DNA from 2 places in the Nostoc sp. FACHB-888 genome. Region 2 is predicted to be linked to the other one. Evidence: predicted binding sites of a transcription regulator. Region 2 holds the regulator's gene; the other holds the start of a gene.
The links. The regulator NtcA, encoded in region 2, controls nitrogen genes in cyanobacteria. The targets are predictions, from matches to a motif close to TNTGTANNNNNNNNTACANA.
Positions count from the first base shown of each region.

Region 1 (6,101 bases), on a different contig from region 2:
ATGCAGAGGATGAGCTTCTAATTGCTCTTGGACGGCGGTAGTGCGGCTGAGTTGTTCTGCTACTTCTGGAGCCAGATTCAAAGATTCTATCGGATCGGGAATACGTGCTGCGATCGCAAATGTTTCTTGGTTACCACGGCGCGACTGTCCTGGCTTCAAGGGCATCTCTGGGGGTGGTAGTAAATCAGGTGGCACCTCAATTCGCGGCAGTTCAGCATACAAATCGACTACATCCCCTGTCGTTGCCACATACCAGCGATTATCGTGCCCTAAGCATACCAAGTAAGGAGCTTGACCAGAACCCGGCGATTTTCCCACTAACACTGCGGTTACAGGTACAGACACTGTGATGTTTTTCCCCTTGAGACTCAACAGAGTTCCTGACACTGCAAAGCCCAACATCATCCCCAGTTCTTCTTGTCTGTCATCCTGTGCTTGCTCTTGCAAGGTTTTTAATATCTGGCGTTCCACCTTCAGGCGTTGCCGCAATTTTTCATAAACAGCCAGTTCATTTTCATCAACTGCGGCGATTTGCTCATGAAGTTGAGCTAATTGAGTTTGCAGTTCGGCAATCTCATCGTATTCTGGTCTTAAATGCAAGGTGGCCATGTACTGTCCAAAGCTGCGTTCTATCAGTTCCCTGGTTTGCTCTAGGGTGTGTGTTTGCAGCAAGTTGAGTACCATGCCATAACTAGGCGTAAACTGGCTTACAAGGGGGTCTGGCTTGGATGTTGCCAAATACGCGCCTTCTTTGGCTCCTTCAAAGGGAGTTTGGACTGTTACAACATGACCTTGTTTATCCATCCCCCGGCGGCCTGCTCGTCCCGCCATTTGCAAGAATTCGGAAGCATTCAACAGGCGATGTCCGGTGTCAGTCCGCTTAGAAAGGGTGGAAATTACTGTTGTCCGCGCGGGCATATTAATTCCCGCAGCCAGCGTTTCAGTGGCGAATACGACTTTAATCAGTCCCTGCTGAAACAGTTCTTCTACTAATGCTTTCCAAGCAGGCAAAATTCCGGCGTGGTGGGCAGCAATTCCCCGATATAGGGGTGCAATTTGTCCAGAACGCCCGGCTTCAGGATTGCGGGCTAAAAAGTCATCAATCTGTTGCCGCAAAATCTGGGACTCTTCATTATTTACCAGCCATAAATCACCTACTTCTGCCACTGCTTTATCACATCCCCGGCGGCTGAAGATGAAGTAAATGGCTGGTAGCATATCACGTTGCTCTAACTGGCTCAAGGTATAAATTATTCCCGGAGCTTCGGGTCTACCACTTCTTCCCCTCTCCTTTTCTCCCCCTCTCCCCTTCTTCTTCTGAAGGCGGGGGTTAATTTTGGTTTTGCTATCATTCAGCAGGGGAAATAACCCTTTGGGATTGCAAAAGTGAAATTCCAAGGGGACTGGGCGAAAATCGGAGTAAATCAGGTCTGTTGGGCCATGAACGCGATTTAACCAGTCCGTGAGTTGATCACTGTTAGCAACCGTTGCTGAGAGGGCTGCCAGTTGCACTTCACGGGGACAATAGATGATTGATTCTTCCCAAACTGTACCGCGCTGGCGATCGTTCATATAGTGGCACTCATCAAGTATTACCGCTTCAACGTCTACTAATGAGATGCCTATTTGCCCAATGGGTGTGCCATAGAGCATATTTCGGAAAATTTCTGTGGTCATCACCAAAATCGGTGCATCTCTGTTGATGGAGGCATCTCCAGTTAACAGTCCGACTTGATCAAACCCGAATTTTTCTCGAAAGTCACGTAATTTTTGATTCGACAACGCCTTTAGGGGAGTAGTATAAAATACACGTTTTCCTCGCGCCAGGGCGCGATAAATGGCGTATTCCCCAACCAATGTTTTGCCCGAACCTGTGGGCGCACACACGACTACGGAGCGTCCGGCGTTTAGGGACGCGATCGCTTCTTTTTGAAACTGATCCAGATCAAAGGGAAATATAGACCCTAAGTCAAGTTCTGGAGACGGCGCAGGATAATTCACTCAATCACATTTGCAACCAGATTGTTTATTATATTAACGAGTCTTTTGTCAACTTCGTTATTAGTCATTTGCCATTTGTCATTAGTCATTAGTTTTTCACAAAGGATAAAGGACAAATGACAAAGGACTCTTTATTATTTTCCCAGTTCTTGCGATCGCTCTGCGGCAGCTTTTACTGCTTCAATTAAAGCTGAACGAAATCCTGCCTGTTCTAACTTGGCAATCCCCGCAATGGTTGTACCTCCGGGACTGGTAACCCGATCTTTGAGTTCTGCTGGGTGCATTTTGGTTTCATGTAACAGTTTCGCTGTTCCTAGTACGGTTTGTAAAGCTAATTGATTGGCAATTGCTCTAGGTAAACCTGCGGATACTCCGCCATCAGCAAGTGCTTCTACCAAAAGCGCCACGTAAGCGGGGCCGCTACCAGATAGCCCTGTTACTGCATCCATCAGCGCTTCTGACACTTCCACTACTTCTCCCACAGCAGAAAAAACTTGCTGTGCTATTTGGTGGTGCTTGGGGCTGGTGTATGCACCTAAACAAATCGCTGTAACTCCCGCTCCCACTGTTGCTGGAGTGTTGGGCATTGCTCTAATAACTGGCAATTGCACAAATGCAGCTTCTAGCTGGCTTAAAGGCACACCCGCCAAGATGGAAATGATCAGGGGTGAGTGTTCTTTATTAATAATATCAATATCTGCTAATTCTTGAGCGATCGCACTAAACACCTGCGGTTTTATTGCCAAAAAGACAACTTCTTTTACTTGCGTGAAAACCTCGGTATTATCTGTCGTTACAGCAACATCGTATTGCTGTTTTAAAAAATCTAGGCGTGAAGGTAGCGGTTCGCTAACTATGACTTCTGATGATTGATAAATTCCACGCGCTATAAGGCGGGATAAGAGTGCTTCTCCCATTACCCCACCACCAATTAAGCCAAATTTTATAGTCATTGCTAATTAGTCATTAGTCACTCGTCGTTTGTCATTAGTCATTTGTCACTATATATCAAGACTCAGGACAAATGACAAAGGACAAAGGACTAACAACTAATTTAACTTTATTGTGCCATCCGGTTAGTTTCGTTGCCCCAGTTTTGATTTGGAGAACCTGTAGGACGAGATGGACGTGCTGGTGGTTGTGGTACTTCATGAAGAACACCACCTTGAGTACTAACTTGGACACAGCTTGGTGTAAACAAGAAGATGCTTTCACCGATGCGTTCTTGATGTCCATCTAGTGCGTAAGTACCACCTGCAACAAAATCTACTGCTCGTTGAGCTTGATCTGGGTCCATGATTGTCAGATTTAATACCACTGACTTGCGTTCTCGCAACGCTTGAATTGCCTGGGGCATTTCTTCAAAAGTGCGTGGTTCGAGGACTAAAACTTCCGAAATTCCGTTAATTGCTCCTGGCATACCAATCACATTCCCCATTGGCTTTGAACCTGCTGCTATCTCATCTCCCATTGTAGGCACTGGTTCTCGCCAGCGTCGATTTTGAGCGGTTGCGCTCTCCTGTGGTGCAGGTGGTTGGGGATTTTCTTGCTGATACAGGTTTTGGTAATTATTATCTGTTTCTGGTTCTTCTTCGTAATACTCGTATTCCACTTGCTCATTTAGACCCACAAAGTCTCTGAGTTTGGAAAATATATTGTTCATTGTGTGTGTACTCTCCTGGTGCGAATAGCCAGCATTGACTTGGCTTAGGATAAATTGAGCTAGGAGCGATGCCTACTTAGGTAAACTAGGCTACATCCGTGGATACTTCAGCAAGCCTCTTGCTATTTGTAACCCATACTACTGGTTTTGGCGATGAACTGGCACTTCTTGAAAAGTTTTGTGCATCGCCTAAACCTAATAATGAGTCAAGATTATATCCTAAGGTTTGTCCGAAGGAAAGCTCCTTTTACCCCATTTTTCCTTGACGATTGCTCTTGTCAATACTATATCCTTTGTTTCCAATTGCACCAGTCTGTTACAAAATTGTTGTCATCAAATCCTGATCTGTATTAATACTGACCTACAAAGTTGATGAACAATGGGCTAAGAGCGATCGCCAAACAAAATTGTTCCTAATCGTACCATCGTTGCGCCTGCTTGCACTGCCAGTTCGTAGTCGCCTGACATACCCATAGACAAGTGCTGCATTTTAATGTGCGACCAGTTTTGCTGCTGGATTTCTTTTGCCAGTTCACGATTGAGATTAAACACATTTAGAATTTCGGGATCATTTAATCCTGAAGGCGGAATTGTCATCAAACCTTGAATTTGTAAATTTTTGTATTGATCGAGTGTAGGTAAATCAGCCAACAGTTCTGGCACACTCCAACCAGACTTGTTGGGATCGGGGAGAATTTTCACTTGCAGGCAAACCTGGGGGCTTACTCCTAGCTGTTGCGCCAATTGATCTAAGCGCTGTGCCAGTTTCAAATTATCCACGGAGTGAATCCAATGGAATTGTTCAATGGCTTTTTTGGCTTTATTGCTTTGCAAATGTCCAATAAAGTGCCAGGTAATATCCGGTAAGTCTTGCAACTCGGCTTGTTTGCTGGCAGCTTCTTGGATGCGACTCTCCCCAAAATCACGAATTCCTGCGGCATAGGCAGACCGAATGGCCTGGGCAGAAGCTTGCTTGCTAACAGCAATCAATCGGACTGAAGTTGGCAGTGAGGAGCGAATGGTAACAATACGTTCGGAAATCGAACTATTCATTGGAAGGTGCGTTGGAAAACACTCTGAAGCTGATCGTACTCCTGAGAATGTCCACTGCGCCGCAGGGTACGTAAGCGATTTTCCAACATCATTCTAGCCTCAGTACGTCCTAGAGACTGGAATTTAACACCTTTAACGTCATTCGCTACCAAAAAAAACAGGCGCTGGGCATAAAGTGTGGTGAACAAATCCTGGTTCTCATCAACCATACAGATTTTGTAGAGTAAACCCCAAGTTGGATGGTTTATGTAAGTTTCTGCGTTTTCTGGATTCATTTAAGAGTCAAGGTGTAGTCAAGGTGGGAGTATATATATCTTTTCGCAGTGAATTCCAAACATTCAGACGATAATACCAACATTCGTCAGAATATTTGCTTAAAATGCAAAACTGCGGTTACGAAGACCTTGATCTAGTTTTTAATAGGCAGATGAAGCTAGTGGTAGTGAGGCGAAATGGTCCAATATGACCCGCGAAGCTTAGACTCGAAGAGTAGAGGATTGTCGATAGATATCGCTATGTGCTTTGGTAACTCAAATTCACCAACTTGGCGGCACAAGGCATAAAACAGTCCTGATCCTCTTGTTGAAAGTTTGAAGCGGCAAGGGAAAACACCCTTTGAAGTTCCCAAGGGCAACAGCGAACTTTTCAACTTCTTTCCATACTGCCACAACTGTCGCTGAATGGCACAAAATTGGGAGTGGGGGACAAGGGGACAAGGAGAATAACCATGCTCAATGCCCTATTCCCTATTCCCTACTTCCTATGATTATCTAACATTTTCAGGGCTTCCAGTTGTGCCTGGGATTTGTGCAGAGATTCATACCATTCTTTCTCAGGATCGCTGTCTGCAACAATTCCCGCGCCAACTTGCCCCCAGACGGTGTTGAGCGCTGAGTGGGGAGGTGAGAAAGAATTTACTTCCCCTGCTCCCCCTGCTCTCCCTGCCTCTCCTTCTTGAGACATGGGAGCTAGTAGCAGGGTGCGGATTAAGATATTTAAATCTAAATGACCACGCCAATCTAAATAGCCGCAGGAACCGTAGAATAAGCTGCGCCGCACGGGTTCTAGTTCTTCAATAATTTCCATGCAACGGACTTTGGGACAACCTGTGATTGTGCCACCTGGAAACGTGGCACGGATCAAATCAATGGTGGTGTATTCGCCTTTTAAAGTCCCTTTGATATTGCTGACAAGATGCATCACATGGCTATATCGCTCAATTGTCAGCAATTCGTCAACTGTAACCGTTCCCCATTCACAGACTCGCCCTAAATCGTTACGTTCCAAGTCCACCAGCATGATGTGTTCTGCACGTTCTTTGGTGTTGCTGAGTAAATCTTGTGCCAGTTGCATATCTTGTTCTGGAGTGACACCGCGTGATCGC
Region 1 covers NZ_JACJQM010000011.1:79,595-85,695, reverse strand. The annotation lists gene H6G26_RS09545 (DEAD/DEAH box helicase) at 1-2,001, opposite strand, end outside; gene proC (pyrroline-5-carboxylate reductase) at 2,136-2,954, opposite strand; gene H6G26_RS09535 (cell division protein SepF) at 3,062-3,664, opposite strand; gene H6G26_RS09530 (YggS family pyridoxal phosphate-dependent enzyme) at 4,049-4,717, opposite strand; gene pipX (transcriptional coactivator PipX) at 4,714-4,992, opposite strand; gene H6G26_RS09520 (anthranilate synthase component I) at 5,471-6,101, opposite strand, start outside.
Region 1: H6G26_RS09535 (cell division protein SepF) is a predicted target of NtcA. The motif match lies at 3,790-3,809, and genes of this name have one in related genera.

Region 2 (6,101 bases):
CAGGAAGTTACTTTTAAAATAAACGATTTTATTAATTCTGGGCGAACATCGCTATTAGTACAGCAAAATCAACGGCATTATCTATTTTTCTTAAGTTTATTTTTATTGGTTATGATAGCGCTCGCTGCTTTTTTTGCTACATCACCTGTAACTACCTGTACCTTCTATAAAAGTATCGATAAGGTATTTATCGAACGTAAAAGTTTGCGTGTAAACCAAGTTATTGAACATCCAATAGAAAATATTCTGCGTTTTGATATCCAAGAAAAGCAATTTAGATACTCTAAGCTTTATCGGGCTGTTATTGTGCTGAAATTTTTCAATGAAATTCCAATTAACCCACAATATACTGATGAAAATAGCATCCGATATACAGTTTCTAGGATACATTCATTCCTAAAATTTTAACAAAAATCATTTCCATTCCCTGACAATGTTCCCTGAAGCTGAAGTCATTCGGCTCATTAACACAACCTAGTACGCAAGGCGGAAGTCAAAAGTCAAAATGAATCAATACAGCGTAAGCGTTTCCCTGATTTGGAATGGGTTATTTATTTCCGCAGCGCTGTATTAGTCAACTATAAATACCTACTTTGTCAGTTTGTTTAATTAAGCTATGTTTGGTAAATAAAATAAATAGCCTACGTGATCGGCTGTTATTCTACACTTGACATAAAGCATAGTGAGTGCCAAAAGACGACTGCCAGAAACCACTGCCCATGTCAGAATTACCCGCCAATCCTGGCAACACGGCTTCCTTGAGGGCGAAGTGAGTGCCGGTGAGTTTGAGTGGCATTTTCAGTGGCATTTTCGCCGGGGAGAACTTGCCGTCAAGCCTTCCCAAGGCCGCGCCTTAATCAAAGAACCCCTTGGTCGATTCTTGGAGCAACAAGATTATCAACTAGAGCCTGGAGGAGATTATGCTTTTACTATTCGGGCGGAACTTTAAAAGTTAGTAGTTAGTAGTTAGGAGTTAGGAGTTAATGATCTAATTCCTCACTCCTGACTGCTGAGTGTTGATTCTGTGAGGCGATTTAAGTATCTTTCGATTAAGAGGATGGCAACAATGTCATCTATCGGTCTTGGTGGCTGTCGCAGACCCTGTGGTAATAGCTTTGTTAGCCCTTTGGGTGGGAACATTTGCCAATAGCGATCGCGTGCTTCTAAGGTTGTGTAGCGCTCATCCACTAAAATAATACTCAACGGTTCTGTCAATTCTTGATATAACTGCTGTCTCCACTGCTTGGCTGTAGTTTGGTCGCCCATCACCATCAAGGAGATCGGAAACTTTTGACGCAGTGTCTCAATGGTAGCGATCGCTTCTTTTGCCAGTACGACATGATGATAATACAATTGCCGATCCAGTCCCATCACCGCTAAACCACACTTATCTCGACCTGGATCAAACCCCAAGATGACTGGTTGCATTGGTGAAAATTCCCGGAAAGTCATAATAAATTAAAATTAAAAATTAAGAATTATAAATGAATAAATGCAATCACAGCAACTATTTTGGCTGCTTTTCAATATGTTTAAATCTTACTAATAACAGTGTGCAAATAATTTTTTAAGTACTAAAGATAATTTGTCCGTTGACTATTGCCACTAATTTTACTCTCAATGGTCCGGCTGTATAAGTATCGTTTGCTGCGATCGCTTTGATTTCCAATGGTTGATTGTACTGTCTTAATTGGTTGATAAAGCGCAGAAAAGTCCCGTCTACTTGCACATTTTCGATAATTCCGGCGTTACGGGCACGAAACTGGGAAGCAGAAATCAGTATTTCCAGTCGCTGCTGTAACTGATACGATGTCATGGTTTTGGAATCAGCAGTAGTTGTGGCCAGCACCGCGCCTTGCGAAAAAACCAATTCATTCCGAGCGGTATCAGCGAAAAACTCTATCTGCTTTTCTCCCCTGACATAATTACCAGCCGAGAAAATTCGCACCACGTATTCTTGACCATCCTCAATCTGCTGGCTCAATTTCTCAACCCTCTCTTGGGTGAAGCGTAGTAGCTCTGCATTTGCAGAATTTGCCCCAGGCTCACTTAATTCGAGGTTGGCGTTGCGGTTAGCTTCTTGTAAAAGTTGTTCCACTGCCTGACGAGCAGCAGTAGGTTGCGTAACACGAACTACACCTGCGGCCAGAACTTGACCGCGAACTAAGGCCAGCTTACCTAAACGCAGGTCGCGGTAGGACTGATAATATTTTTCTAACCTTGCAACTTCAAGTTCTAGTTGCTGCTGTTGTGCTTCCAATTCTTTGAGGCGTGATTCCCGTTTGGCAATCACTTGCTCTCGCGCTGCAACTTCTACATTACGCTTTTGAATCAGTTGATCGAGTTGGGCAATTTTGCGATCGCGTTCTTCTATGACTTCTTGGCGATTAGCAAGCTCGCGATCGCGTTTTTCAATTGCTGTTTTGGCTTCATCAATCGCTTTTTTAGCTTCAGCATACAGTCTTTGGCGTTCTGTCTTCAGTTGCTCAACTGCCGTCTGTAGCTCTTTTCTCTGATTGTAAACGCTTTGCAATTCAGCTATGGCTTTTTGGTATTGAGTTACAACTTGTCCTAGCTGACCTTGAGTGCGTTGGAGTTGAGTTTGAGTTTGGGCTTGTTGACTAATGGTGCGGTTCAACTGAGCTTGTGTTTGCAGTTGTTTGGCATTCGCCGCCTGCAAAGATTTATTAATTGTCTGTAAGTCTTGTTGTGCTTTTGCTTGGGCAATTCTTGCTTGGTTTAGCTCACTCTCTACCTGACTTTTTTGAGTTTCTGCGGTTTTTAGCTGTTCCCGCTTCTGTCTGAGGTCTGTTTGAATATCCTCTAACTCAAAGACTCCCTTTCGCAAGCCTTCGTCGGCAGCGAATAAAATTCCTAATGTTGATGCTGAAATCAAACCGCCCGTAAAAATAGTTACCAATACAGCAGTATTTTTCGGACGAAGGTTAAAAAGTGAGAGGCGGGCTTTGCCAACTCGTGTGCCGATGCGATCGCCCACGGTTGCAATTACGCCTCCCAGAATTAAAATTGCTGCTATGAGGATGTATCCGGTGGTCATCTTTAGCTACCGAAATCCTTCCAGATACAGCCTACTACTTTTAACCATTGTCTGGGGAGAAGTGGAAATTGGCAATAGCTGAAATTACTCAATTTTAGATTTACCTCTAGCTATTAGTGTCATTTTTCAAAATAGAACACGTGCCGATTCCCCTTTCTCCAATTGATTTTATGTGAATTGCCTACTTAAGGTAACAGGTTTATGCACAGTAATCTTCTTTTTGTGAATAGAAATCATCTTTTTTTCACGTAAATCCCCTAGTAGCCTAGTGACGGTAACACGAGTTGAACCAATTGCTTCTGCGATCGCTTGATGAGATAACTTCAAATCAATTGTGATCCCATCTGCACAAGGAACCCCAAAATCTCGACAGAGAATTAGCAAAAAACTCACCAATCTAGAACCCATATCTCGGTGAGCGAGAGTTTCAATCATCATCTCCGTTTGTAAAATGCGCGAAGACAGACCTCGCAGCATTAACATTGATAATTCTGGATTTTCCTTGAGTGCTTGCTCCACTTGTTCAATTGGTGCTGACAGTAATTCCGCAGGAGTAAATGCAACCGCATGGTAAAACCTATCCGATTTATTTCCCGTCAGCAATGACAATACACCAAATACACTATTTTCCCGCAGCAACGCTACCGTTATTTCCTCTCCTGCCTCGTACACCCTGGAAAGTTTAACAGCACCTTTCAAAAGAAAATAAACTCGTTCGGCAGGATCGCCAGGAAAAAAGATCGTTTTATTGCGTTCAAACGTTTCCACAACTGGCGGAAACGCCCCGGTCGCCATCTGACGAAATACATTTGCTAGGGCTTTATCTTGTGTCACGATCATCTCCCTTCCCCTACCCAATGCCGGAAAAACAAAAACTGATTACCTAAGAATACACCCGAAAAATGAATAAAGCACCGTCAACCTTTCTGTACTTTCCTATACTCAAACTAATCTCTTCATAACTCTTTGTTTACAATGATACATAATTGTTGATCCTTTAAGCTACTAATTGTTGATAAGTACTTCCAATAGCAGTATTAAAAAGGGTTTTTTAAAGAACAAATAAAGATATTTTGAGAATATCTTTATAAAAAATCAAGATTTTTGTCATAGAAAACACCCTTATCAATATTCATTTTTGCAAATCCTGTGTAAAACGAAGACAAAACGTGCCTCAGATTCTAGTATGCTCCTAATGATCGATCGCATTAACAATTTCTATGCTGAATCTGACTGGAAAAAATGCTCTTGTTACAGGTATTGCCAATAACCGCTCGATCGCCTGGGGCATCGCCCAACAGCTGCATAAAGCCGGAGCAAACCTGGGTATTACCTACCTGCCGGATGAACGCGGCAAAATGGAGAAAAAAGTTGCGGAATTGGTAGAACCCCTCAATCCCAGCTTATTTCTTCCCTGTAATGTCCAAAATGATGAGCAGATTCAATCTACCTTTGAGACAATCCGCGAAAAGTGGGGAAAGCTAGACATCCTTATCCATTGTCTTGCTTTTGCCAGCAAAGACGATTTGACTGGAGATTTTAGCCAAACGTCTCGTTCTGGCTTCAACACCGCCTTAGAAATTAGTACCTACTCGCTGGTGCAGTTAAGCGGTGCGGCTAAACCTTTGATGACAGAGGGAGGTAGTATCGTCACCTTGACATATTTAGGCGGTGTCAGGGCAATTCCTAATTACAACGTTATGGGAGTTGCCAAGGCGGGGTTAGAAATTAGTGTGCGCTACCTAGCTGCTGAACTAGGTCCGCAAAATATCCGCGTCAATGCCATCTCCGCAGGCCCCATCCGCACTCTGGCATCTTCAGCAGTGGGTGGAATTTTGGATATGATTCATCATGTAGAAGAAGTAGCTCCCCTACGACGCACCGTCACTCAGCTAGAAGTGGGCAACACTGCCGCTTTTTTATGTAGTGATTTGTCTAGCGGTATTACCGGACAAGTTCTATATGTAGATGCAGGATATGAAATTATGGGAATGTAAGATAATTGGGGCATTGGACATTGAGTATTAGTAAAATTCTTGCCAATTCTCCATGCCCCATTCCCTATGCTCCATTCCCCATTCCCGATGCAAACAACCAATCGCCAAGTTAATTCAAACTACGATAATTCAACTAAAACCTCTCGGATTGCCACTGTTCACCGCACTACTGGTGAAACTGATGTGCAAGTTACCATCAATCTGGATGGTAGAGGAACTTGTACAGCAGCAACAGGTATTCCGTTTTTGGATCACATGTTGCATCAAATTGCCTCCCACGGGCTGATTGATATAGATGTCCAAGCCAAGGGAGATTGGGAAATTGATGATCACCACACCAACGAAGATGTAGGTATTACCTTAGGGCAAGCTTTTAACCAAGCACTAGGCGACAGAAAAGGCATTGTTCGCTTTGGTAATTTTCGTGCGCCACTAGATGAAGCCTTGGTTGAGGTAACGCTAGACTTTTCTGGACGCCCTCACCTCAGCTACGGCTTGCAAATTCCTACTCAGCGTGTAGGAACCTATGACACCCAACTAGTACGCGAATTTTTTGTGGCGATCGTGAACCATAGCCAAATGACACTGCATATTCGGCAACTGGATGGAATTAATTCCCATCACATTATTGAAGCAACATTTAAAGCCTTTGCAAGGGCAACACAGATGGCGGTGGAAATCGACCCCCGTCGTGCTGGTGTAATTCCCAGTTCTAAAGGCGTTCTATGAAAGGAGTCAAATAGGGCATTGAGCATGGGGCGGTAGTTATTCTCCCCAATCCCCAATTCCCAGTTTGCAATAATTGACACACTGCTCGGTGATGGTTATTATCAGGCTACCGGGTAACCTGTAATTAATACCAAGCTGGTAATTAGTAATTGAACCGAGATGAAGTCTGTTGCAGATGACCCTGATTCTCAACTCAATACGGCAGACACTGCGCCAGTAGTTCTGACTTCTGAGTTACGAAAAGTCTATCGCACTGGTTTTTGGCTAAATCAAAAAGTTGTATCTCTTAAAAACTGTTCTTTAACAGTTTACAAAGG
Region 2 covers NZ_JACJQM010000015.1:47,863-53,963, forward strand. The annotation lists gene H6G26_RS12025 (hypothetical protein) at 1-408, shown strand, start outside; gene H6G26_RS12030 (DUF3146 family protein) at 683-949, shown strand; gene H6G26_RS12035 (pre-16S rRNA-processing nuclease YqgF) at 997-1,452, opposite strand; gene H6G26_RS12040 (DUF3084 domain-containing protein) at 1,568-3,058, opposite strand; gene ntcA (global nitrogen regulator NtcA) at 3,227-3,898, opposite strand; gene fabI (enoyl-ACP reductase FabI) at 4,279-5,055, shown strand; gene hisB (imidazoleglycerol-phosphate dehydratase HisB) at 5,143-5,784, shown strand; gene H6G26_RS12060 (ABC transporter ATP-binding protein) at 5,944-6,101, shown strand, end outside.